4 regions of the Pseudomonas arsenicoxydans genome follow, and region 1 is predicted to be linked to each of the others. Evidence: riboswitches for the same ligand, from Rfam matches in the RefSeq annotation. Region 1 holds a riboswitch; each other region holds the start of a gene.
The links. A riboswitch is a leader RNA that binds a small molecule or an ion and turns the genes downstream of it on or off. The one in region 1 is predicted to bind fluoride.
Positions count from the first base shown of each region.

Region 1 (5,324 bases):
CACGGGCGAAGTTGACGATCAAGCATGGCTTTTTGCGCCGGCTGAACCAGCGCTCAAACAGTTTTCACAACGTGTTGCTGATGATCTACCTGAGGACTTAGCAGTTTTTAGTCACATCCAAACACCTACGGTTGCTTTCGGTGGGGTGGATGGTTGGGATTTGACGGGCAGTTGTCCTATTGGCGATTTCGGTAGCAGAGCGTCAGGACAGCCCGTGAGTGGTGGTGCGGGAAGTGGTTTGTCGCTAGGAGGGTTTGTATCTGAATCTTCATACCAGGTTAGTTTTTCGCAACATTATCGTATGCAGTTGCTGACCATTTTTTAAACTTCAGCATTGGTGTATGAATCGCCCCCGCATTCGTAGACTCTTCGAATGACTGCTTTTGGCCGATTGTGTTGAAAAAGTCGGTTCTTCCAGACTGTCCGCATACTGACCACTGAAAACGTCTTTTTTGCGCGTAGCTACGCGAAATCTGAGCCCGGAATCCTCTGTTCAAGTAAAGATTTCAATCTCAAGCGTGTACTTTTCTACCGTGGAAACCATTGCCGACTTTTTCAACAGAATCGGCCGATTTCTGCCTGTCGCGACTGGCAGCTATGAGGCGGGAATCGCTCATCAAGGAAGAGCCACGGGGGGGGGTAGATGATGCCTATAACCTCCGTAGTCGCATGATGGCGTCTGTGATGCCTTGAGCGTTTGTGCCCAGCGTTTCCATTGCCGCAATTGCGTTAGCCGCGACACTCCCCAGTCCATTTTCAGAGAGCCACTTTGTCACCTCTTCAATGGCCGCGCTAATGGCGTGCTGGTTATGCAGGAGCAGTGTGAGAGCGTCCGCTGTGGCAACAAGATGAATGTCTGGCTCGGCCAGCGCTGTCTTGCACTCTGGAGCGAGCTGGTGCATCCGCAGTACAACAGGCTAGGCCTCTCACAACCGAGTCTGGTTGGCTGTGCAGGGGCACTTGACTCAAGCGCTAAGCCATTCTTCAACCTTTTCACGGCTCGGGATGCCCCCTGAGTGAACAACCTTTCCATCAATCACGACACTCGGGGTGGACATGACCCCGTAGCCGACGATCTGTTGCATGTCTTCGATTTTTTCCAGCTTAACGGGGACGCCTTTCGCACTCGCCACCTGTTCGATGATGGCTACTGTCGATTTACATTTTGCACAACCGGTGCCCAGCACCTTGATGTCTTTCATAAAAACCTCGGTAGGTGGATTACAACGCGAAGTTGAAGATGTAACCAACGATGAGAATGCCGACGGCGACGACCCCAGTGAAGGTGGCTATCAGGCGAACTTTCAGCACCTTGCGCAATATCACCATCTCCGGAAGCGATAGAGCGATGACACTCATCATAAAGGCCAGCACAGTGCCCAGCGCTGCGCCCTTTGCGAGCAGTGCCTGCACAATGGGGATGATGCCTGCCGCATTGGTATACATGGGGATGCCGATAAGAACCGCGAGTGGAACTGACCACCAGGCTTCCTTGCCCATGAAGCTGGCCATGAAATCCTCAGGTACATACCCGTGAATGCCTGCGCCAATGGCAATGCCAGCAAGGATGTAAGGCCATACTTTTCCGACGATTTCACGCACGCTGCTGAACCCGGCATTTATCCGCTCATAAAGCGGCATACTCGTGTCTGCAGCGGTTGCCTGGATCTTGGGCATATCGCGAACCCAGTCTTCCAGATAGGCTTCCATTTTCAGACGCCCAATGACCCAGCCAGCAACAATCGCAATAAACAACCCCAGGCTGAGGTACAGCAATGCAACTTTCCAGCCGAACAGGCCAAGCAGCAGTGTCAGCGCTACCTCATTCACCATGGGCGCAGAAATGAGGAAAGAGAACGTCACCCCCAGGGGCACTCCAGCTTGAACAAAACCTATAAACAGAGGAACGGCTGAGCACGAGCAAAATGGGGTAAACACACCGAGAGAGGCCGCCATGACATTGGCCGTGCCCTCGCTTCGACCCGCCAACATTGCACGGGTACGTTCAGGCGTGAAGTGGGAGTTGATCATGCCCATCAAGAACACGATGCCGGTCAACAGCATCAGCACTTTGGGCGTGTCGTAGAAAAAAAACTGTAAGGCGCCTCCCAGGTGGCTATTACGATCAACAGGAAGCGCTGCGACCAAAGCCTCTGAAACAGGTATCAGGGCCTCATACAATCCGAACCAGACAAGCGCTGCTACCGCTAAAAACATGCGGGGATTGCGTTCCGGCCAGCGCACGATCATTTCATTCATGTCCTCTACTCCTGGGGGGAGGCGCATTAGGTCGCGGACGGATCGCCAAGATAGGTCGCGATCTCATTGGCTGTGCTGCGTGCTGTGCGTGTTACACCGATCAGCGTGGCGGAAGCCGAACCTGTCCACTCGCCATAGCCCACCAGCCATAGTCTTGGCTCTTGGATCGAGTGAGTGCCTTCGACCTCAACACGACCTTCAGTGTCGATCACCCCCCAGCGTATCCAGATGCTGAAGTGCGGGCCTGAATCCGGTACACCAGATCACCACATCCACTACAGATTCAGATCCATCGGCCCACATCACACCATCGCGAGTGAAGCGTTCAAAGGGGCGCACAGATTTGAGGACGTCACGCTCACGGGCTTCCAGAACTGGCGGCACCATGACAATGTCTCCCAGCCCGCCGACTGGCTGGTCAACGACACGCCCCTCTTGCTGGGCTTTCAAGCGCTGAGTGGCGCGCTCGAACAGTACCCGTCCATCCACTTCGTCAGGCAGAAAGACCGGCTCAGTAGGGGTTACCCAAGTGGTCTCGGCGACCTTGGATACTTCTGCCAAAATCTGCGCTCCTGAATTGCCACCACCCACCACCAAAACCTTCTTGCCAACAAAGGCTTGTGCATCAACATAGTTCGCGGAGTGCAATTGCCGACCGGCGAATAACTCGGCATCAGGGTAATGAGGTATATACGGACTGCTCCAGGTGCCGGTGGCGCTGATGACAACCCTGGCATCCCAATACCTGTCGTCAGAACGTACTCGTAAGCCAATTTCAGTACGCTCCACAGCGGTGACCCGAACCGGACGCTCAACAGGAAACTGATAGCGCTCCTCATATTGGTTGAGGTAGTCGATTACATGATTTCGCGTTGGATACCCCTCCTGCGCAGGAGGCATCATCCAGCCAGGGATCGAACTCCAGGTGGACGGGGAGAATAAACGCAGCGAGTTCCAGCCACGCCGCCAGGCACCACCGGGCTCCTCCTCTGCGTCGAGGATAACGAACGAAAGTTGAGTTCGGCGCAGGAAATACGCTACCGCCAAGGCTGACTGACCCCCACCGATAATCACTACATCTCGTTGGTCGCTGGGCGAAGGAGTCATGGGGAAACCCTTGAGTCGATGTTGGGCGGTAGCCAGTATAGCGACCCAAGTTTGAATCCAACTGATCTAGCTCATATGTTGAGAATGCTGATCGACATTGACTGAATGCTTCAATTCAAGCTTGTTATGGCTTGAATCTCCGGCCGCCGCTGCTTTAGGATGAAAGCAGGAGATGGCATTCCTCCTTATAACCGCCTTTGTGCTGATGATGCCTACGTGAACCCTGGACAGGGTGCGTAGGTGCGTCTCCCTGTTCTCCAATTCAGGACAGGATCGTGACTCAAAATCTCATATCAGCTACCACTCGTAATTTGCGCTTATCAGCACCTCCTCGGTTCTATCAGTCCTGGGGAGACATGCGACCATGCTGAAGTCACTTCTCGTCATAGCTATCGGCGCATCCCTTGGTGCCTGGTTGCGCTGGCTCTTGGGCATGACACTGAACGGACTGTTCCCTACGATTCCGCCAGGCACTGTGGTCGCGAACTTGGTCGGAGGCTACATCATTGGGTTAGCTATCGCTTTCTTGGCCGCGTCCCCCACCTTAAGCCCTGAATGGCGCCTGCTGATCATCACGGGTTTCTGTGGGGGGCTCACCACCTTCTCCACGTTTTCAGCCGAAACAGTTGCCCTGATTCAGGAGGGTAGACTTCTGTGGGCGTTCGGCTCAATTTCATTGCACGTTGTAGGCTCGTTAGCGATGACCGCTGCCGGGCTTTTGTCCTATCAAATGATTGGCACGCGTTAAGGAGATGGTAATGAAAGGCTTTCTGGTGATTTTCTTTACTCAACAGAACCGTCGTTATCAGGGAAAGATGCTTGGCGAGTGGATCGTTGATTTGGCTAAAGAAATGGGGCTGCGCGGTGCGACCTTGTCTACGGCCATTGAGGGCTTTGGACACACAGGGCGGCTGCATTCCTCCCACTTTTTTGAGTTGGCAGATCAGCCTACAGAGATTCGTATGGCTATTACCGAGGATGAATCTGAAAGGTTGTTCAAGAGGTTGGAGGTTGAGGACATCTCTGTGTTTTATATAAAAGCTCCTATCGAGTTGGGCACTGTCGGCAAGAAGGCCAGTTAGCCTGAACCCTTCCTATAATCTGGGAGATGCGAATTTGAGCTATGTGGAATCTCGATTGGTAACTCGATCACCTATGAGTTTTTTACCGTTTTTGAAATCCCTCCAAGCCGTTCTCCAATCTAGTGCGAGGCGGTCAGGTGAGCAACCCGCTCAGGTTTGGAAAGACAATGCAGAGGGACGGGGCTGTGCAACACCGGATTCTGGTTTTGCTATGGAGCGTTTTAAGAAAATCTAAAAACCTTGGTAACGGGCGTATTTTGGGCGAATGTCGCAGACGAATGAGGCCTTACGATCCACCCACCAAAACCAGTGTGACTTGCGTAAACGATAGAGAAGGATATTCAGGATGAGCCCCCTCAAAAATGACTCCGACGCTCGGCCTCCTCCAGTAAACGCAACTGACATCGCCGCTGCAACGGTTCTTCAAACGCTTGCAGCGCTGCATGTTAACCCTGATGTAGGTCTCACGCATGCGCAGGTCGAAACGCAGCGCATGGAGCACGGCTACAACGAAGTAGCGGAGACGAAAGGGCATCCGGCTTTGAGATTCCTGCGAAAATTCTGGGGGATCTCGGCTTGGATGCTCGAACTGATCATGATTTTATCCGCTGTACTGGGAAACTATACTGATCTTGCAGTTGTGGGCTTATTACTGGTTGTCAACGCTGTACTGAGTTTCACTCAGGAACAGCGCGCCGCTGGCGTCGTCAAAGCTCTACAAAAACGCTTACAGGTTAATACCCGAGTGCTGCGCGACTCGAAGTGGCAGGTGATTACCGCCCGAGAACTGGTACCAGGTGACATTATCCGCGTACGCTCAGGTGACATCATTCCAGCAGATGTGAAACTCCTCACCGGCGCGATGAGCCTGGATCA
Region 1 covers NZ_LT629705.1:5,209,391-5,214,714, reverse strand. Annotated here, with positions in the region: gene BLQ41_RS24295 (DEAD/DEAH box helicase) at 1-325, shown strand, start outside; gene BLQ41_RS31060 (hypothetical protein) at 651-902, opposite strand; gene BLQ41_RS24280 (thioredoxin family protein) at 966-1,202, opposite strand; gene BLQ41_RS24275 (permease) at 1,222-2,259, opposite strand; partial or broken gene BLQ41_RS24270 (ArsO family NAD(P)H-dependent flavin-containing monooxygenase) at 2,286-3,366, opposite strand; fluoride riboswitch at 3,526-3,588, shown strand; gene crcB (fluoride efflux transporter CrcB) at 3,731-4,114, shown strand; gene BLQ41_RS24260 (DUF190 domain-containing protein) at 4,125-4,448, shown strand; gene BLQ41_RS24255 (plasma-membrane proton-efflux P-type ATPase) at 4,795-5,324, shown strand, end outside.

Region 2 (5,324 bases), 610 kb from region 1:
TGGCTACAACTCGATCATAAATTTCTTTTTCTTTTGGACTTGATACATATGGCGCGTAAGATTTAGTAGCCTCGGCCAAGTCTTTTCTCATCGCGTTCATTTCACTTATTGAAGCTTCACTCTGCCTATCATTGTCCATAACGAAGCGCCTAGCATCCAGGCGGCAACGCATCGCTGCAATTTCTATCTTGCCGGCCTGTTTTACACTAGGCAGCCAATCGTGTTGAAGTTCAGAAGCCGATGTATGGAGATCATTTAGCTTATATGAAACGGTAATACTCAAGATGATGAGAAGCAGACAAATAATGCCAAAACTTAACGTTGCCCTAGTAGCAATGGTAATATTTCTTGTTTTCATAAAAAGCCTATAGAATTAAATTATTTTGCTAGCAGAGAGAGTAATGGCGTTGTAGCCACGCAAGAGGCTGAAAAATCTAAAAAAACATAAAATTAAACTCCACACACACGCGTCTCTGATACTAAGACGCCATGATTTGTTAACCTCCTGGTTTCAATGGTAATCAGTACATCGGAAAATTTCAGTTTAGCAACGCACAAACGCAGCGTAGCATGCATAAGTCATTGGATCCGATCAAACACTCACAGCCTGCTCACTAATTTATGCTCAAACTGCGCTAAATAGCTGATTAGGTTATTGAAATTAACTTTATTTTCTCGAAAACAAATACTAATTAATTCGATGGATTTATTTTGTCTCACATTTGTCCCGGACATTCTCGTGCAAATTCGGTAGTCAGGTCATTTAACTGCTTGGCCAAAAAATTTGTCACGGACGTCAATACAAACGCATTGAGGTCAACTAAAGCCAGCAAAATAGAGGCTAACACGCTGAGGTTCAGGTTAATCGCGCTGTGCTTTCCACCCAGGCTGGCGCGAGAAGTTGGCGCACTGCTCGTGAGCTAAGATTTCTGGCAATCGATTAGTATCCAAACTGAGCTGAATCGACCTTCGCGCGAAGATGCCGGGGCTAAACAAGGGCTTGATTAGCTTGCATTTTTGCTAAACGAGCCGATATCTAATGGTTTTTTATGTAAAACACTTAAATCTACTCAATCTTCAGCTTTTTCAATTTATCTTTGGTTAGCAATGCGAATCTCTGAAGGCTAATCTGTCACCTCAAAAAAAATTCTAGGAATGCCGTTTGCAAACAAACCGGTCGCCCTTTTGTGTTTCCCTGATCAAGGATGCAGCGGGACAGCCTCACCGATATGACCGACGCGCGTCAGCTGGCGAAACAACAAATGTGGGCAGCCACCACACCGGCTGCGGCCAATCAAGCATTCAATGTCACCAATGGCGATATATTCCGTTGGAAATGGATGTGGAGCAGAATCGCCGAATATTTCGGCTTGCCTCCGGCCGATTACCCCGCCACCCTCTCGCCACTTGAAAAGCAAATGGCTGACGATCAAGTTGCCTGGTCGCAAATCGTAGCGGAACACGGCTTGAAAGAATCCGATATCGGGCGCCTGATCTCCCGTGGCACACCGACGCTGACCTCGGTCGACCAATCGAAGTTGTCACGGATATGTCAAAGAGCCGGGTTATGGGTTACACCGCCTACCAAGCGAGCGATCAAGCATTTTTCGATGTGTTCGATAAACTGCGCGATATGAACTTGATCCCATAGGCCGTCTTATCTCCAAGGAGTCAGGAAGGATTCGGGGGATTGGCCTTTTTGCCGACGGTGCCCATCTCGACAGGAGTTTTTATGTAGAACACAGAGATTTCTTCAGCTTCCAATCGCTTGAATAACCTCTCGGATTCGTCCTCGGTAATAGCCATTCGAATTTCCGTCGGCTGATCCGCCAGCTCAAAAAAGTGCGATGAGTGCAATTTCCCTGTGTGCCCAAATCCTTCAATTCCTGTGCAGAGGGTCGCACCGCGCAACCCCATCTCTTTAGCCACGTCGACGATCCATTCGCCCAACATCTTTCCCTGATAACGACGGTTCTGCTGGGTAAAGAAAATTACTAGATAACCTTTCATGTTCATCTCCTCAGCGTGTGCCAATCATTTGATAGGACAGAAGCCCGGCAGCCGTCATCGCCAACGAACCTACGACATGCAATGAAACCGAGCCGAGCGCCCACAGCAGTCTGCCTTCCTGAATCAGGGCAACTGTTTCAGCTGAAAAAGTGGAAAAGGTGGTCAGCCCCCCACAGAACCCCGTGATGATTAGCAGACGCCACTCAGGGCTTAGCGAGGGAGATGCGGCCAAAAATGCTATGGCGAGGCCAATAATGTAGCCCCCGACCATATTGGCGACCACAGTGCCTGGGGGAATCGTAGGGAACAGCGCGTTGAGCTTCATGCCCAAGATCCAGCGCAACCAAGCACCGAGGGATGCGCCGACGCCGATAACTAGAAGTGATTTCAGCATGGATGCAAGTCTCCTCTGGGCAAGTAGTGCCGAGGAGGTGCTGATAACCGCACGCGGAGTGAGGGAGCTGATATGAGAATAGAGGTCACGATCCTGTCCTAAATTGGAGGACAGGGAGACACACCTACGCACCCTGTCCAGGGTTCACGTAGGCATCATCAGCACAAAGGCGGTTAAAGGAGGAATGCCATCTCCTGATTTCATCCTATAGCAGCGACGGCTGGATATTCAAGATACTAAGAACACGAATTCCACCGAAGGTAATGCCGTTCAGTTGTACTGACTGGCACTACGTCAGAATCTACCAGCTGGGTGGCTGATTTTGATGGTGATGGCCTTGGGGCTGATTGCCTTCTCGGCTTACAGTTTCTCTGAAGCTTTCTGGCGCAAGATAAATATGGATGTACCAGGAGTATCGAGACCCTAGGGTGCAGCAATATTGGCGGCCAACTTCCCGGATTAGAGCAGGCGTGGCCTTGGCCTGCCGCTGGCAATCATCGGCGCCGGTTCTTCATCATCGTGCTGCTGGCAGAGGAATTCTCGTATCAGTTCGGCAGTTCGCTGGGCACTGGTGACTACGAAAAAATGCCCCTCACCCTCCAGGACGTGCACTTCGGCACGGCGGATGGTGCGGCGCAGGATATGCGCGTTGTACATCTGTACCAAGGTGTCGCGGTCGCCAGTGAGGATCAGCGTGCGTTGGCGCAGACGGAACAGCCGCAGCAGGCTTGTCCAGCCGACCAAGGCAGCGAGCTGATAGTAGTAGGTTCGCGGATTAACGGAGAGCATGCCTTTCACTACTCCAAAACGCAGCAGCGCCTGGATTGAATTGCGGGATCCCTCCTGCTTGCGGGACTTGGCACTTTTGCTTCTACCAAAAAACTCCAAGATGTCGGCGGGCTTCACTAGCACCACCGGGCCGGCGGAGGTCGCCGCGAGGATCAGCCGGCGCACCATGCTCGGGTGACGCAGGGCAAATTCTTGCGCCAATGCACCGCCCCAACTCACGCCGAACACATCGACTTGGTCGACTCCCAACTGCTTCAGCATCTCGGCGATCAAGTCGGCATGGCGCGGCAGACGCATCGGCCAGCGGGGCATTTGCGATTTGCCGACTCCTGGCATGTCCAACGTAATGGTCATGAAGTCCCCAAGTTCTTCGCGCAGCGAATCGAAGGTACGGATCAAGCCACCCAAGCCATTGAGCAGGAGCAGGGGCGAACCTTGACCACTGATCGAAACGTTCAACTGCAAGTCTTTAATGGTCAGTTTGCGCGTTGTCATCGTTTTCCCTTGCTGCACGTGGCTGAGATAGCAACGGTCGATAAGACACTAATAAAGGAACCCCTATCGTAACCGTCCGGGCAACACACCTTCCTGACACCGTCGCTTGAGGCGATGGTGTCCACCTAAATTTAAGTGGACACCATTTTTAGCCTTTTTTAAGCGGACGCCCATGCCACAAGAACGCCGTTCCTATTCCAAGTCCTTCAAGGCTCAGGTCATTGCCGAGTGCGCCCAGCCTGACACCTCAATTGCCAATGTCGCTTTGACCCACAATCTCAATGCCAACCTCGTCCATAAATGGATTCGGGTGCATGCGCAGAAAAATCTGGCACTGCAAACTGCCTTTATTCCGGTCAAGCCATTGCCTTCGACAGCGGCACCTCAAGTTCTTCCGGCCACGATTCGAATCGAAGTGCCTCATTCAAAAGGCGTAGTCGTGGTGAGTTGGCCGGCAGAAAATGCAGCGGCATGCTCCGCTTTCCTGCGAGACCTGCTGCGATGATTCGCATCGACACCATCTGGCTCGCCACCGAGCCCATGGACATGCGTGCCGGCACTGAAACCGCGCTCGCACGAGTTGTCGCGGTGTTCGGTGCGGCGAAGCCGCATTGTGCATATCTGTTCGCCAACCGCCGCGCCAATCGTATGAAAGTGTTGGTGCATGACGGTGTGGGGATTTGGCTTGCCGCCCGGCGCTTGAATCAAGGACGCTTCATTTGGCCAGGCGTGCGACACGGCTCTGAAGTCGAGTTGGATGCCGAGCAACTTCAGGCTTTGGTTCTCGGTTTGCCTTGGCAACGCGTCGGTTCCGGAGGAGCCATCACGGTGCTCTAACTCGTCTGCCATGGCGCGCTTGCCAGTGCAATTGGCCCATCAGTCTATCGTCGCCACCAGCCCTCTCTGGCAGAATCTGCGGCATGCCTTCGCATCCCAATCTCGATCATTTAAACCCTGAACAACTGCGTGCCTTGGCGGCGCAGTTGATCCAGCGCGTCGAGACGATGGACAAGCAAATCACTCATCACAAGTCGGTCAACGAGAAACTGGCCCACGAGATCGCGCTGCTCAAACGCTTCAAGTTTGCCAAGCGCAGCGAGCAGTTGAACCCGGATCAAGCCAGCCTGCTCGACGACTTGATCGATACGGATATCGCCGCTATCGAAGCCGAACTTGAGGCGCTGCAACCGGCACCTGTCGAAGCCAAAGTGCGCCAGCAACCCAAGCGCGCGCAGCTGCCACCGCAGTTTCCTCGCACGCTGATCCATCACGAACCGGACAACAGCCACTGCCAGTGCGGCTGCGCCCTCAAGCGCATCGGCGAAGATGCCAGCGAAAAGCTCGACTACACGCCCGGCGTGTTCACCGTCGAGCGCCACATCCGTGGAAAGTGGGCCTGCGAACAGTGCGAAACGCTGATACAGGCGCCGGTACCGCCGCATGTCATCGACAAAGGCATCCCTACAGCGGGCCTGCTGGCCCACATCATGGTGGCCAAGTTCGCCGACCATCTGCCGCTGTATCGCCAAGAGAAAATCTTCGGCCGCGCTGGGCTGCCCATCGCCCGTTCGACCTTGGCGCAGTGGGTGGGCAACTGCGGCGTGCAATTACAGCCGCTGGTTGATGCGCTGCGCGA
Region 2 covers NZ_LT629705.1:4,595,454-4,600,777, forward strand. Annotated here, with positions in the region: gene BLQ41_RS21525 (methyl-accepting chemotaxis protein) at 1-358, opposite strand, end outside; partial or broken gene BLQ41_RS21530 (NAD-dependent dehydratase) at 1,158-1,651, shown strand; gene BLQ41_RS21535 (DUF190 domain-containing protein) at 1,672-2,010, opposite strand; gene crcB (fluoride efflux transporter CrcB) at 2,021-2,404, opposite strand; fluoride riboswitch at 2,547-2,608, opposite strand; partial or broken gene BLQ41_RS30545 (DUF1206 domain-containing protein) at 2,700-2,831, shown strand; gene BLQ41_RS21545 (alpha/beta fold hydrolase) at 2,864-3,688, opposite strand; gene tnpA (IS66-like element accessory protein TnpA) at 3,861-4,193, shown strand; gene tnpB (IS66 family insertion sequence element accessory protein TnpB) at 4,190-4,525, shown strand; gene tnpC (IS66 family transposase) at 4,609-5,324, shown strand, end outside.
Region 2: linked by a shared signal. The riboswitch ahead of crcB (fluoride efflux transporter CrcB) and the one ahead of crcB (fluoride efflux transporter CrcB) in region 1 are both predicted to bind fluoride.

Region 3 (5,324 bases), 1.7 Mb from region 1:
TTGGCCCTTGCATTCGCGGTTTTTGTTGCTGGTGGTATCAGTCAAATCATCGACGATGGTCGCGGTCATCATGGACTCGAGTAGGCCTACAACTGCCAGCGCTGCTGAGTACGGGAAGATGATGCGCAGAGTTTCAAAGTTCAGCGGGACTTCAGGCCACAGGAAAATCGGCAACGTGTCCGGCAGTTGGCCCATGTCTCCCACGGTGCGGATATCCAGACCGAGGTAAATGGCAATTGCGGTCAGGGTCAGGATACAGACCAGCGGCGAAGGAATCAGCTTGCCGATCTTCGGTACATACGGGAACAGGTAGATGATTCCAAGGCCCACGGCGGTCATGGCGTAAACATGCCAGGTGACATTGGTGAGTTCAGGCAATTGCGCCATGAAAATCAGGATCGCCAAAGCGTTCACAAAGCCAGTGACCACCGAGCGCGAGACAAAGCGCATCAGTGAGCCCAGCTTCAGGTAACCGGCAAGTATCTGAAGCACCCCACACACTAGGGTGGCTGCCAGCAAATACTGTAGCCCGTGCTCTTTAACCAGAGTAACCATGAGCAGTGCCATGGCGCCGGTTGCCGCTGAGATCATGCCCGGACGTCCGCCGACGAAGGCAATGACGGCACAGATGCAGAAGGAAGCGTAAAGACCGACCTTGGGGTCGACGCCGGCAATGATAGAGAAGGCAATGGCTTCCGGGATGAGCGCCAGAGCGACGACGAGACCCGCGAGCACGTCTCCACGGACGTTGGAAAGCCACGTTTGTTTAAGTTTTTGCAGCATAGAAATATCCAAGGCAATGCACCGCACGCACACCAGGCGAATGGCGAGCGCGTCGATACGAATTCAAATTGTGAGGATTATTGGACTGTGTGCTTTGGGTGTAAGAACCGGGCATACAGCAGTACGCACCGCGAGCGAAACAGGCGGGTGCGAGGTGTTGCGAGGGGGCGTAGCGCTAAGGCGGCGTAGGCTGCCAGTAGCTCGTTTGGAGTACAGTCATGCTGATGTACCTGTAGCTCAAAGGGTATGCGGATTCGGAAGTATATAGCGAAACTATCGTCGATTGCGACCTGCTATCTCGCGTTGGGTGGATTGCTTTGAGAAATGCCTTTTGGCAATATCAGCCGCCTGCGCGCCTTTTTGTCAGTTCTCCATCCCTCTCAGTTGGGAACTGCGTTGTTAAGGAGCGCAGGTAAAACCCGGCCAAGTGCCGGGTTTTATTCGCTGGTTAAATTTTAACCAAAGAAAAACGGACCTTTTTTTTAGTGCCTGTAGGCGACCAAAGGTCTGCTACGTAGCAGGCGAACCTTGGTAATCGATAGACCGTAGAAATTTTACGCAAAATGTACGGGGCTTTGAGGTTGAGCATCCGATACTGAGCGGCGGTAATTTGGTCGGCTACTTTCTATGTCTGTGCGGAGCTCGAGGGACGGGCCAAACAGCACCGAAATGGTGCCGAATTCTGCCTACGAAAATAAGCAGGTTGGTGCACATGCCGACGCGGCACGCCGGGCTATTTCATGCGGCGCGCAGGCAGCAAGTTGTGAGCACTTAGGGCCCAATAAATCCACATCACATTTATCGAGGAACGCAACTGTATTTCATGGGCTCGCTCACCGGTCATATTCCTCTTTTGTCTACAAAAACGGCTAGTGATCAATCCGACTTCCTGCATGCAAGAAAAGAATGCAGTGCTAGAGTTATGGCAGGAGATGGCATTCCTCCGTTGACTGCCTTCCGGCTAGTGATGCCTACGCATATATCCCTTGTGGCCGCGTAGGCTTTGCCTATCTGTCCATGACTATGATTAGGGGCAGATGCTATGACCTATCTGTTGGCGCTGATGCGTTTCTGATCCAGGCTGCCGGAATTCACTGCCCCTCCCGAATACTCAGCAAATGATGATAATGCGAGTGGTTTCAGACGCTGCATGTGGGTCAGTCAAAATCAGCCTCCTGGGTCAAAAACACATTAACGCCAATACGCGGTGGCTAATAAAAACAGAAATGAGTGGGTGAACTGAGTGTTGTGGATCAACTCGCCACTTTCAAAATCGGTGGTGGCCGAAGTCCGCCAGAAACAGATGACCATCCCTAGAGCGAACCGATTGTCGTGTGAAATAGCGCGGCAACCAACGTTGATGGCAAAATGCCTACATAGGTGTATTGGCTCTATTCGGTACCAAGCCTATGACAGGTGTGCCGTTAGATGAACAGTACAGACGATTTTCGCTTCCGCTCCCACCAGTTATTACTCGAGCTCGACGCAGCTACCAACCACATCATGATGCTGGTGTCGGCGCGGCAAGTCTCAGGCTATGCATGGGAGGAAGCTGCTAGTCGCCAAAAGCTGGCGTACGAAGCTTGGGCAGCTTTTCTTTATGCACCTTCACCTTCACCTTCACCTTCACCTGAAACAGACCCGATTCCGTCGCTCGACGGACGACCGGCGGGGAAGTTGTGGACCCTAACGGATTAAGAGCATCTTCTCGTGCAGCGGGGAGGGGATTCATAATCTCTGGAGCTATTCCATGAATCAGAAAGAAGAATTTTTAGCCAAAGCGCTAGAAATACATCATGAGTACGAAGTGGCAACAGCAGTCATTCGCGACATGATGAGCAAAAGCGTAGCCATAGGCCCTGAATGGGATGCTGCGGTCGCGCGGCAGCCGGCAGCTCTTGATACATGGATGGAGTTGCCACGCGGGTACGGCGATTTCACGGCGGATGACTAACTGCCTGGAATTTCCACTGATATCAGGTCATGGGCATTCACAGCCGTCGTGCAGCCACCTGCTGCTGTTCCTAGTTCAACGCTTGTTGCACTGTTTCGACAATGCGCCTTAGGTAAGTGAATTCGTGGTTCTCCTCGACCGTCTTTCCATCGAGCGCGTAATGGCACTCATCACCGAACAGCTCCGTCAGCAGATGGCTGTGATGCCAGCACTCGTTTGAACTCTCGATGTTGCGTAGAACATCAATTTCGTCCCAAAGCTCGCGCGCTTTACCTTTGCTCAGATCGCCCAGTTCCCAGTCGTGGCGGCTGGTCTGTTGTCGGCGGCGCTGGACGATGCACCTCTTAGCAAAGGCATGCAGCGCATTGCCGCTGAATACCGTCGAACTGATACCGCCATCCAGGCAGTTCAGGACATAGTCCCATCCGCAGTCGGCGACGAACTCCGCGACGGTGCGCGGGCCCATGCCGCCCCAGCAAGCATTCCAGCTCTTGTCCCAGCAGTTGATCGTGACCTTGCCTTGGGCGGGTCTCGTAGTTCGGGTTGGATTCGGTCGGGATAGCCCGGCGGCCGAAGTCTTCAAGAAATACGCTGATTGGGTCGAGCCGCGGTGCGCCGGTGATCACCAGCTTCGTGACCGTCGAGCGCTCAACCTTGAGTTCGGCCGGTTTGTTTTCTGTGGGCATGGGAGTCCTATGCCGGGGCATGCGCGGGCGGTGGAGAGTTTGATCGGTTCAGCTACAGTAGAGCGATTAGCTACTGGAGGTGGGTATGGAGTGCTTTATTTGCGGGACTCGATCGACCGAACTCGATCCGTCGGGTAATTACTGGCAAATTGTTTGTCTAGGGTGTAGCGAATACAAAATCACCAGAACCGCTATTCAAGAAATGGAAAACCATTGATTGATATTCGACGTTGAAAGGGCACATGAGTGGCTGAATTCATTTTTCGGGAGTGGGCATATACCTGTGATTGATAGAGGTAACGCGGTCCGTCTCGCAAAACATTAGGCAGCCTTTGCCCGGTGTTCAGCGCCTCGCCACGGATCATTCTCCCGGGCGAGCGCTGCCATTGGCGGCGGGCAAACTGATCTAGCTCACGTTGAGGGGGCGAGTTCATATATAACGTCAGATGCCAGCTTCGTGATGGCCTTGCACAAGTGATTTGACGCCCAACGCTCCGACCATGCTAAGGATGCAATGGAAGGGCACTCCAAGTAGACGAGAAAGCCCTAAGGAGTTTGAAAGACTGTCAAAGCATGGCACTCAGCAACCATCCGGCTACACCGCCACCGATCACGACCAACCATGGCGGTTGCTTCCAAAACGTCAGAGCGACTAGGCACACCAACGCCAAACCGAAGTCCTGTGGCTTAAGGATCGCACTCGTCCATACAGGCTGATAAAGCGCTGCCAGAAGCAAACCAACCACCGCCGCATTGATCCCAAGCAATGCAGCTTGGATATGTACGCTGCGCCGCAGTTGCTCCCAAAACGGTAACGTACCAACGATCAATAGAAACGACGGCAGAAAAATGGCTAGCAAACAAATGAACCCGCCGACCCAGCCAGAGGGTTCGGCGCTCATCGAAGCACCTAGAAATGCAGAGAACGTCAAAAGCGGCCCAGGAACAGCCTGCGTTGCACCATACCCGGCAAGAAAGGTTTCATTGCTGACCCAGCCTGAAGGCACTACTTCTGCCTGCAACAATGGCAACACCACATGACCGCCACCAAATACTAGAGACCCGGCGCGATAAAATGCATCTACCATGGAGAGCGTCTGATTGAGTAGCATCTGGCTCATTATCGGTAAACCGACCAGCAAAGTGAAGAACAGTGATAACCAGAACAAACCTGCTCGGTAACCGAGCTTTATGGGCAGTGGATCATGTTCGGCGGCGCAAGCTGGTTTGAATAAAAGCAAGCCGGCAAAAGCAGCTACAACAATTGAGCCGATCTGCCCCCATGCAGATGGAACCAACAGCACCACACACGTCGTAATCGCCATGATCGTGATACGCAACGCATCTGGGCATAGATTCCGTGCCATTCCCCATACGGCTTGAGCGACCACCGCAACGGCCACGACTTTCAGGCCGTGCAGTACGCCAGGCGCGATGATATCGCCATAGTTGGAAATACCTAACGCAAACAGAATCAGAAGGATCGCCGAGGGCAACGTGAAACCCGCCCAGGCGGCCAGCGCCCCATAGTAGCCCGAACGAGAGAGTCCCAGCGCCATACCAACCTGACTACTCGCGGGGCCTGGCAAGAACTGGCAAAGTGCGACCAAATCAGCATAACTACGCTCAGTGAGCCATTGCCGGCGCGTGACGAACTCATCGTGGAAATACCCCAAGTGTGCGATGGGGCCGCCAAATGAGGTCAGTCCCAAGCGCAAAAAGATGAGGAATATAAAAAACGGTCGACGGTCATCCTTGCTGTTTATGTTCATGCACATGCGTTCCGCATTTAATTAGCCATTTATGACGATGAGGAAAAGAAGACTGCAAACGGATCTGCGTCTATGAAAGCGGAGGGCGGAAAAAGGTCGTGAACCTTCATGTCATGGTTTTCTCTCGCG
Region 3 covers NZ_LT629705.1:3,511,529-3,516,852, forward strand. Annotated here, with positions in the region: gene BLQ41_RS16465 (SulP family inorganic anion transporter) at 1-783, opposite strand, end outside; fluoride riboswitch at 1,703-1,764, shown strand; gene BLQ41_RS16470 (hypothetical protein) at 2,212-2,481, shown strand; gene BLQ41_RS16475 (hypothetical protein) at 2,534-2,737, shown strand; gene BLQ41_RS30925 (C2 domain-containing protein) at 2,808-3,203, opposite strand; gene chrA (chromate efflux transporter) at 3,990-5,195, opposite strand.
Region 3: linked by a shared signal. The riboswitch ahead of BLQ41_RS16470 (hypothetical protein) and the one ahead of crcB (fluoride efflux transporter CrcB) in region 1 are both predicted to bind fluoride.

Region 4 (5,324 bases), 1.7 Mb from region 1:
TCGATGATCACAGCTTCTAGTCCATTACGCTGGAACAGCTGTTGGAACAGCAGAAACTCTGGGTACAGGTACTGTTGCTCGGGCGCCTCATCGACAATGGCGATACTGCGCAACGGTTTATCCAGGCCGTACTGTGACCACTCCTGACGAAACATTGCAATGATTTTGCTTTCAAACGTTTCGGCCCTTGTCGATGGTGGCAGCAGCTGTTCTATCGCCGGGCAGCAGGCGTGCTGCGCTCGTGACAACACGGCATTGAGCATTGCTCCACCAGCATTGGTGTTGATCTCGATCAGGCCGAAATTGTTCTCAGTGACATGAAAGTCATACCCAAAGAACACTCCCTTGACCCCACCCGGGTCATGTCGTGCGATAGTAGGAGAGTGAGCTAGCACTTCCTCTCGGTAAGCCGGGAGTGCAACGACTGATTCGACCGCGCGCACGACCTGCGCCATGCGATCCAAGTGGGCCGGTGCGATGAAGACCGGATGGGCGGCGAATAGATGAGGGCAGCGTTGCTGCACAAGCTCAAACAAACCTGGCTGACCGAGCGTCGACTCCAGAGTCTCGCGCAGGGCATTTTTATCCAGACTGATGCAAAAGCACTGGCTGTTGAGGGTTTCTATAGGCACCCCTGCCAGAGCCGCCGCAGCGGCTGCCGACGAAAGAAACGCCGCGTCATTGTCGGACAAGGGCATAACCAATTTAGGCATCGCCATTTCCCATAGGGCTTTGAGACTTGACGGGCCGAGTCCCTAGCCCGAGCCTGTCATGGTTTGAGGCGGGCACAGTTGGGCCTCTCAACACCGAGTGTGTCTGGACGTCCAGAAGCGGCTTACCTCAAGCACTGAGCCACTGTTCGACCTTGTCACGGGTCGGGATGCCACCTGAGTGAACAACCTTTCCATCAATCACGACACTTGGCGTGGACATTACCCCGTAGCTGACGATCTGTTGCATGTCTTCGATTTTTTCCAGTTTTACGGGGACGCCTTTCGCACTCGCCACCTGTTCGATGATGGCTACTGTCGATTTACATTTTGCACAACCGGAGCCCAGAACCTTGATGTCTTTCATAAAAACCTCGGTAGGTGGATTACAAAGTGAAGTTGAAGACGTAACCAACGATCAGAATGCCGACGGCTACGACCCCAATAAAGGTGGCTATCAGGCGAACTTTCAGCACCTTGCGCAAGATCACCATCTCAGGAAGGGATAGAGCGATGACACTCATCATGAAGGCCAGCACAGTGCCCAATGCCGCGCCCTTTGCGAGCAGTGCCTGCACAATAGGAATGATGCCAGCCGCATTGGTATACATGGGGATGCCTATAAGAACCGCGAGAGGTACCGACCACCATGCTTCTTTGCCCATGAAACTGGCCATGAAATCCTCAGGCACATACCCGTGAATGCCTGCGCCAATGGCTATGCCGGCAAGGATGTAAGGCCATACTTTCCCGACGATTTCACGCACGCTGGTAAACCCGGCATTTATTCGCTCATGCAGCGGCATACTCGTGTCCCCGGCGGTTGCCTGGATCTTGGGCATATTACGAACCCAGTCTTCCAGATGGGCCTCCATTTTCAGGCGCCCGATGACCCAACCAGCAACAATCGCAATAAACAAACCCAGGCTGAGGTATAGCAGCGCAACTTTCCAGCCGAACAGGCCAAGCAGCAGTGTCAGCGCTACCTCATTCACCATGGGCGCAGAAATGAGGAAAGAGAAAGTCACCCCTAGTGGCACCCCGGCTTGAACAAAACCTATAAATAGAGGAACGGCTGAACAGGAACAAAAGGGGGTAAACACACCCAGAGAGGCCGCCATTACATTGGCCATACCCTCGCTTCGCCCCGCCAACAGTGCGCGGGTGCGCTCAGGGGTGAAGTGGGAGTTGAGCATACCCATCAAGAACACGATGCCGGTCAGCAGCATCAGCACTTTGGGCGTGTCGTAGAAAAAAAACTGTAAGGCGCCTCCAAGGTGGCTATTACGATCAACCGGAATCGCTGCGACCAAAGCCTCCGAAATGGGAATCAGGGCCTCATACAAACCAAACCAAATCAGTGCGGCTACTGCTAAGAAGAGGCGGGGATTCCGCTCAGGCCAGCGCACAATCATTTCGCTCATGTCCACTACTCCTATGGTGTAGACGCACTAGGCCTCGGACGGATCGCCAAGAAAGGTTGCGATCTCATTGACTGTGCTGCGTGCTGTGCGTGTTACACCGATCAGCGTGGCGGAAGCCGAACCTGTCCACTCGCCGTAACCGACCAGCCACAGCCTTGGCTCTTCGGTCGAGTGGGTACCTTCGACATCAACGCGGCCCTCGGTGTTGATCACCCCTAGCGTATCCAGATGCTGTAGGGCTGGTCTGAATCCAGTGCACCAAATCACCACGTCCACCGCAGATTCGGAACCGTCGACCCAAATCACGCCGTTGCGAGTGAAACGTTCAAAAGGGCGTACAGACTTGAGGACGTCGCGCTCACGGGCTTCGACAACTGGCGGCACCATGACAATGTCACCCAGTCCACCAACGGGCTGCTCAATGACGCGCCCCTCCAGTTGGGCTTTCCAGCGCTCGGTTGCGCGCTCGAACAGTACCCGCCCATCCACTTCGTCCGGTAAAAACAATGGTTCGACGGGGGTCACCCAGGTGGTCTCGGCGACCTTGGAAACCTCGGCCAAAATCTGTGCCCCTGAATTACCGCCACCCACCACCAACACCTTCTTGCCCTCGAACGGTTGGGCGTCGACATAGTGCGCGGAGTGCAACTGCCGACCGGCGAATAAATCGGCACCTGAGTAGTGAGGGATGTAGGGATTGCTCCAGGTGCCTGTAGCGCTGACCACAACCCTGGCATCCCAATGCCTGTCGTCAGAACGAACCCGTAAACCAGACGCCATATGCTCCACAGAAGTGACCCGAACCGGGCGCTCGACAGGAAATTGGTAGCGCTGCTCGTACTGGTTGAGGTAACCGATCACATGGTTGCGCGAAGGGTAACCCTCTTGCGTGGGGGGCATCATCCAGCCAGGGATCGAACTCCAAGTGGCTGGGGAGAATAGATGTAGCGAATTCCAGCCGTGTCGCCAGGCACCACCGGGTTCTTCCTCCGCATCGAGGATAACGAATGACAATTGAGTTCGGCGTAGGAAATACGCTACCGCCAAGGCTGACTGGCCCCCGCCGATAATGACTACATCTAGCTGGCCACTGATCGAATGAGTCATGGGGAAGCCTTAGGTCGGTGCTGGGCGGTCAGTATAGCGACTCAGGTTTAAATCCAACTGATCTAGCTCATATGTTGGGAATGCTGATCGACATTTATTGAATGCTTCGATTGACGGCATTCAGTTTTGGATTCCCGACCGTATAGCAGCTTGAATGTTTGACCGCCGCTGCTATAGGATAAAAGCAGGAGATGGCATTCCTCCTTTAACCGCCTTTGTGCTGATGATGCCTACGTGAACCCTGGACAGGGTGCGTAGGTGTGTCTCCCTGTCCTCCAATTTAGGACAGGATCGTGACTCAAAACCTCATATCAGCTCCCTCTCTTAGTGCGCGGTTATCCGCACCTCCTCGGCGACATCAGCCCAGAGGAGACATGCAACCATGCTGAAATCACTTCTGGTCATCGCTATAGGCGCATCACTGGGTGCTTGGTTGCGTTGGCTTTTGGGCATGAAGTTAAACGCCCTGTTCCCCACGATTCCTCCAGGCACGGTGGTCGCGAACATGGTTGGGGGTTACATCATCGGTCTGGCCATCGCCTTCTTGGCCGCATCTCCCACCCTTAGTCCAGAGTGGCGTCTCCTGATCATCACGGGTTTCTGCGGCGGACTTACTACCTTTTCCACGTTTTCAGCCGAGACAGTCGTCCTGATTCAGGAAGGCAAACTGCTCTGGGCGTTCGGCTCGATTTCATTGCACGTCGTAGGCTCGTTAGCAATGACCGCTGCCGGGCTTTTGACTTATCAAATGATTGGCACGCGCTGAGGAGATGAAAATGAAAGGTTTTCTCGTGATTTTCTTTACTCAACAGAACCGTCGTTATCAGGGAAAGATGCTTGGCGACTGGATCGTAGATTTAGCCAAAGAAATGGGACTGCGTGGTGCGACCCTTTCTACAGGTATCGAGGGTTTTGGGCACACTGGTCGGCTGCATTCCTCACATTTTTTTGAACTGGCCGATCAGCCCACCGAAATTCGCATGGCTATCACCGAGGATGAATGCGAAAGGTTGTTCAAGCGATTGGAGGTTGAGGAAATCTCCGTGTTTTACATAAAGACCCCAATCGAGATGGGCACCGTTGGCAAAAAGGCCAACTAGCCCGGCCCCACCCTAGACCTTCGGAGATACGAACATGAGCTATGCAGACGTCCCAGCTGGTAACGCAATCCACGATGACTGAATCGCCCCGGATTCTCTAAACACCTTGCAAGCTCATTACGTAACGCTTTTCAAACTCTACCGGTGACAGCTGATTGTTGAAACCATGGCGGCGTTTTGCGTTGTAGAACATCTCGACGTAGTCGAACACATCGCTAGGAGCATCCTGCCGCGTGGTGCAGATTTTTCGCTTGATCCGCTCTCGCTTTAGAAGCTGGAAAAAACTCTCGGCTACTGGCCGGAAACCGCAACGGCGGTAGGCGTTAGGCTGCGAAAAAATGGTACGTGCGAGGTGGCAGCGCCTCTGGGTGCGTAATCGCATGAATTTGACCACCCATTTGCATTCGACACTGACCAGTGTTTTGCATCGGATTTGAACAGACCGCCTAATGGGCACGACCGGCCAAAACCGACCCAGGCTGTGTGAAATCGCTTGCAGTTGTCTACCCTTCTAGTCGTCGAACTGGTATCGGGGACTGTCATGAAACGACTCATTGAAGGTGAGGCCCGCACGGAAGTGACGCGAGTTGCAACCGATGTGTGAATTGCTGGCCATGAGCAGCCGGTTGCCTACGCAACTGACGCACTCGCTCGCCGCTCTGGCAGCGCATGCCGGTGGCGAAGGTCACAATCGTGATGGCTGGGGTGTGGGGTTTTACCGGGGACGCGATGTTGCCCTGTTCAGGGAGCCTACTGCCGCCAGTGACAGCGAGTTGGTAAAACTCTTACAGAACCAAGGGCCCAGCACCAAGTTAATCGTTGCGCATCTGAGGCATGCTACTCAGGGGGCGGTCAACTTGGCCAATACGGGGCCATTTGCCCGTGAACTCAGGGGGCGTATGCGTATATTTGCCCATAATGGAAATCTGCGTGGCCTCGCTCTATCCGCCGAGTTCGACGGTGGCTGTTATCAGGCCATAGGG
Region 4 covers NZ_LT629705.1:3,502,794-3,508,117, forward strand. Annotated here, with positions in the region: gene BLQ41_RS16410 (hypothetical protein) at 1-713, opposite strand, end outside; gene BLQ41_RS16415 (thioredoxin family protein) at 841-1,077, opposite strand; gene BLQ41_RS16420 (permease) at 1,097-2,134, opposite strand; gene BLQ41_RS16425 (ArsO family NAD(P)H-dependent flavin-containing monooxygenase) at 2,162-3,241, opposite strand; fluoride riboswitch at 3,420-3,481, shown strand; gene crcB (fluoride efflux transporter CrcB) at 3,624-4,007, shown strand; gene BLQ41_RS16435 (DUF190 domain-containing protein) at 4,018-4,341, shown strand; partial or broken gene BLQ41_RS16440 (IS3 family transposase) at 4,439-4,651, opposite strand; gene BLQ41_RS16445 (class II glutamine amidotransferase) at 4,938-5,324, shown strand, end outside.
Region 4: linked by a shared signal. The riboswitch ahead of crcB (fluoride efflux transporter CrcB) and the one ahead of crcB (fluoride efflux transporter CrcB) in region 1 are both predicted to bind fluoride.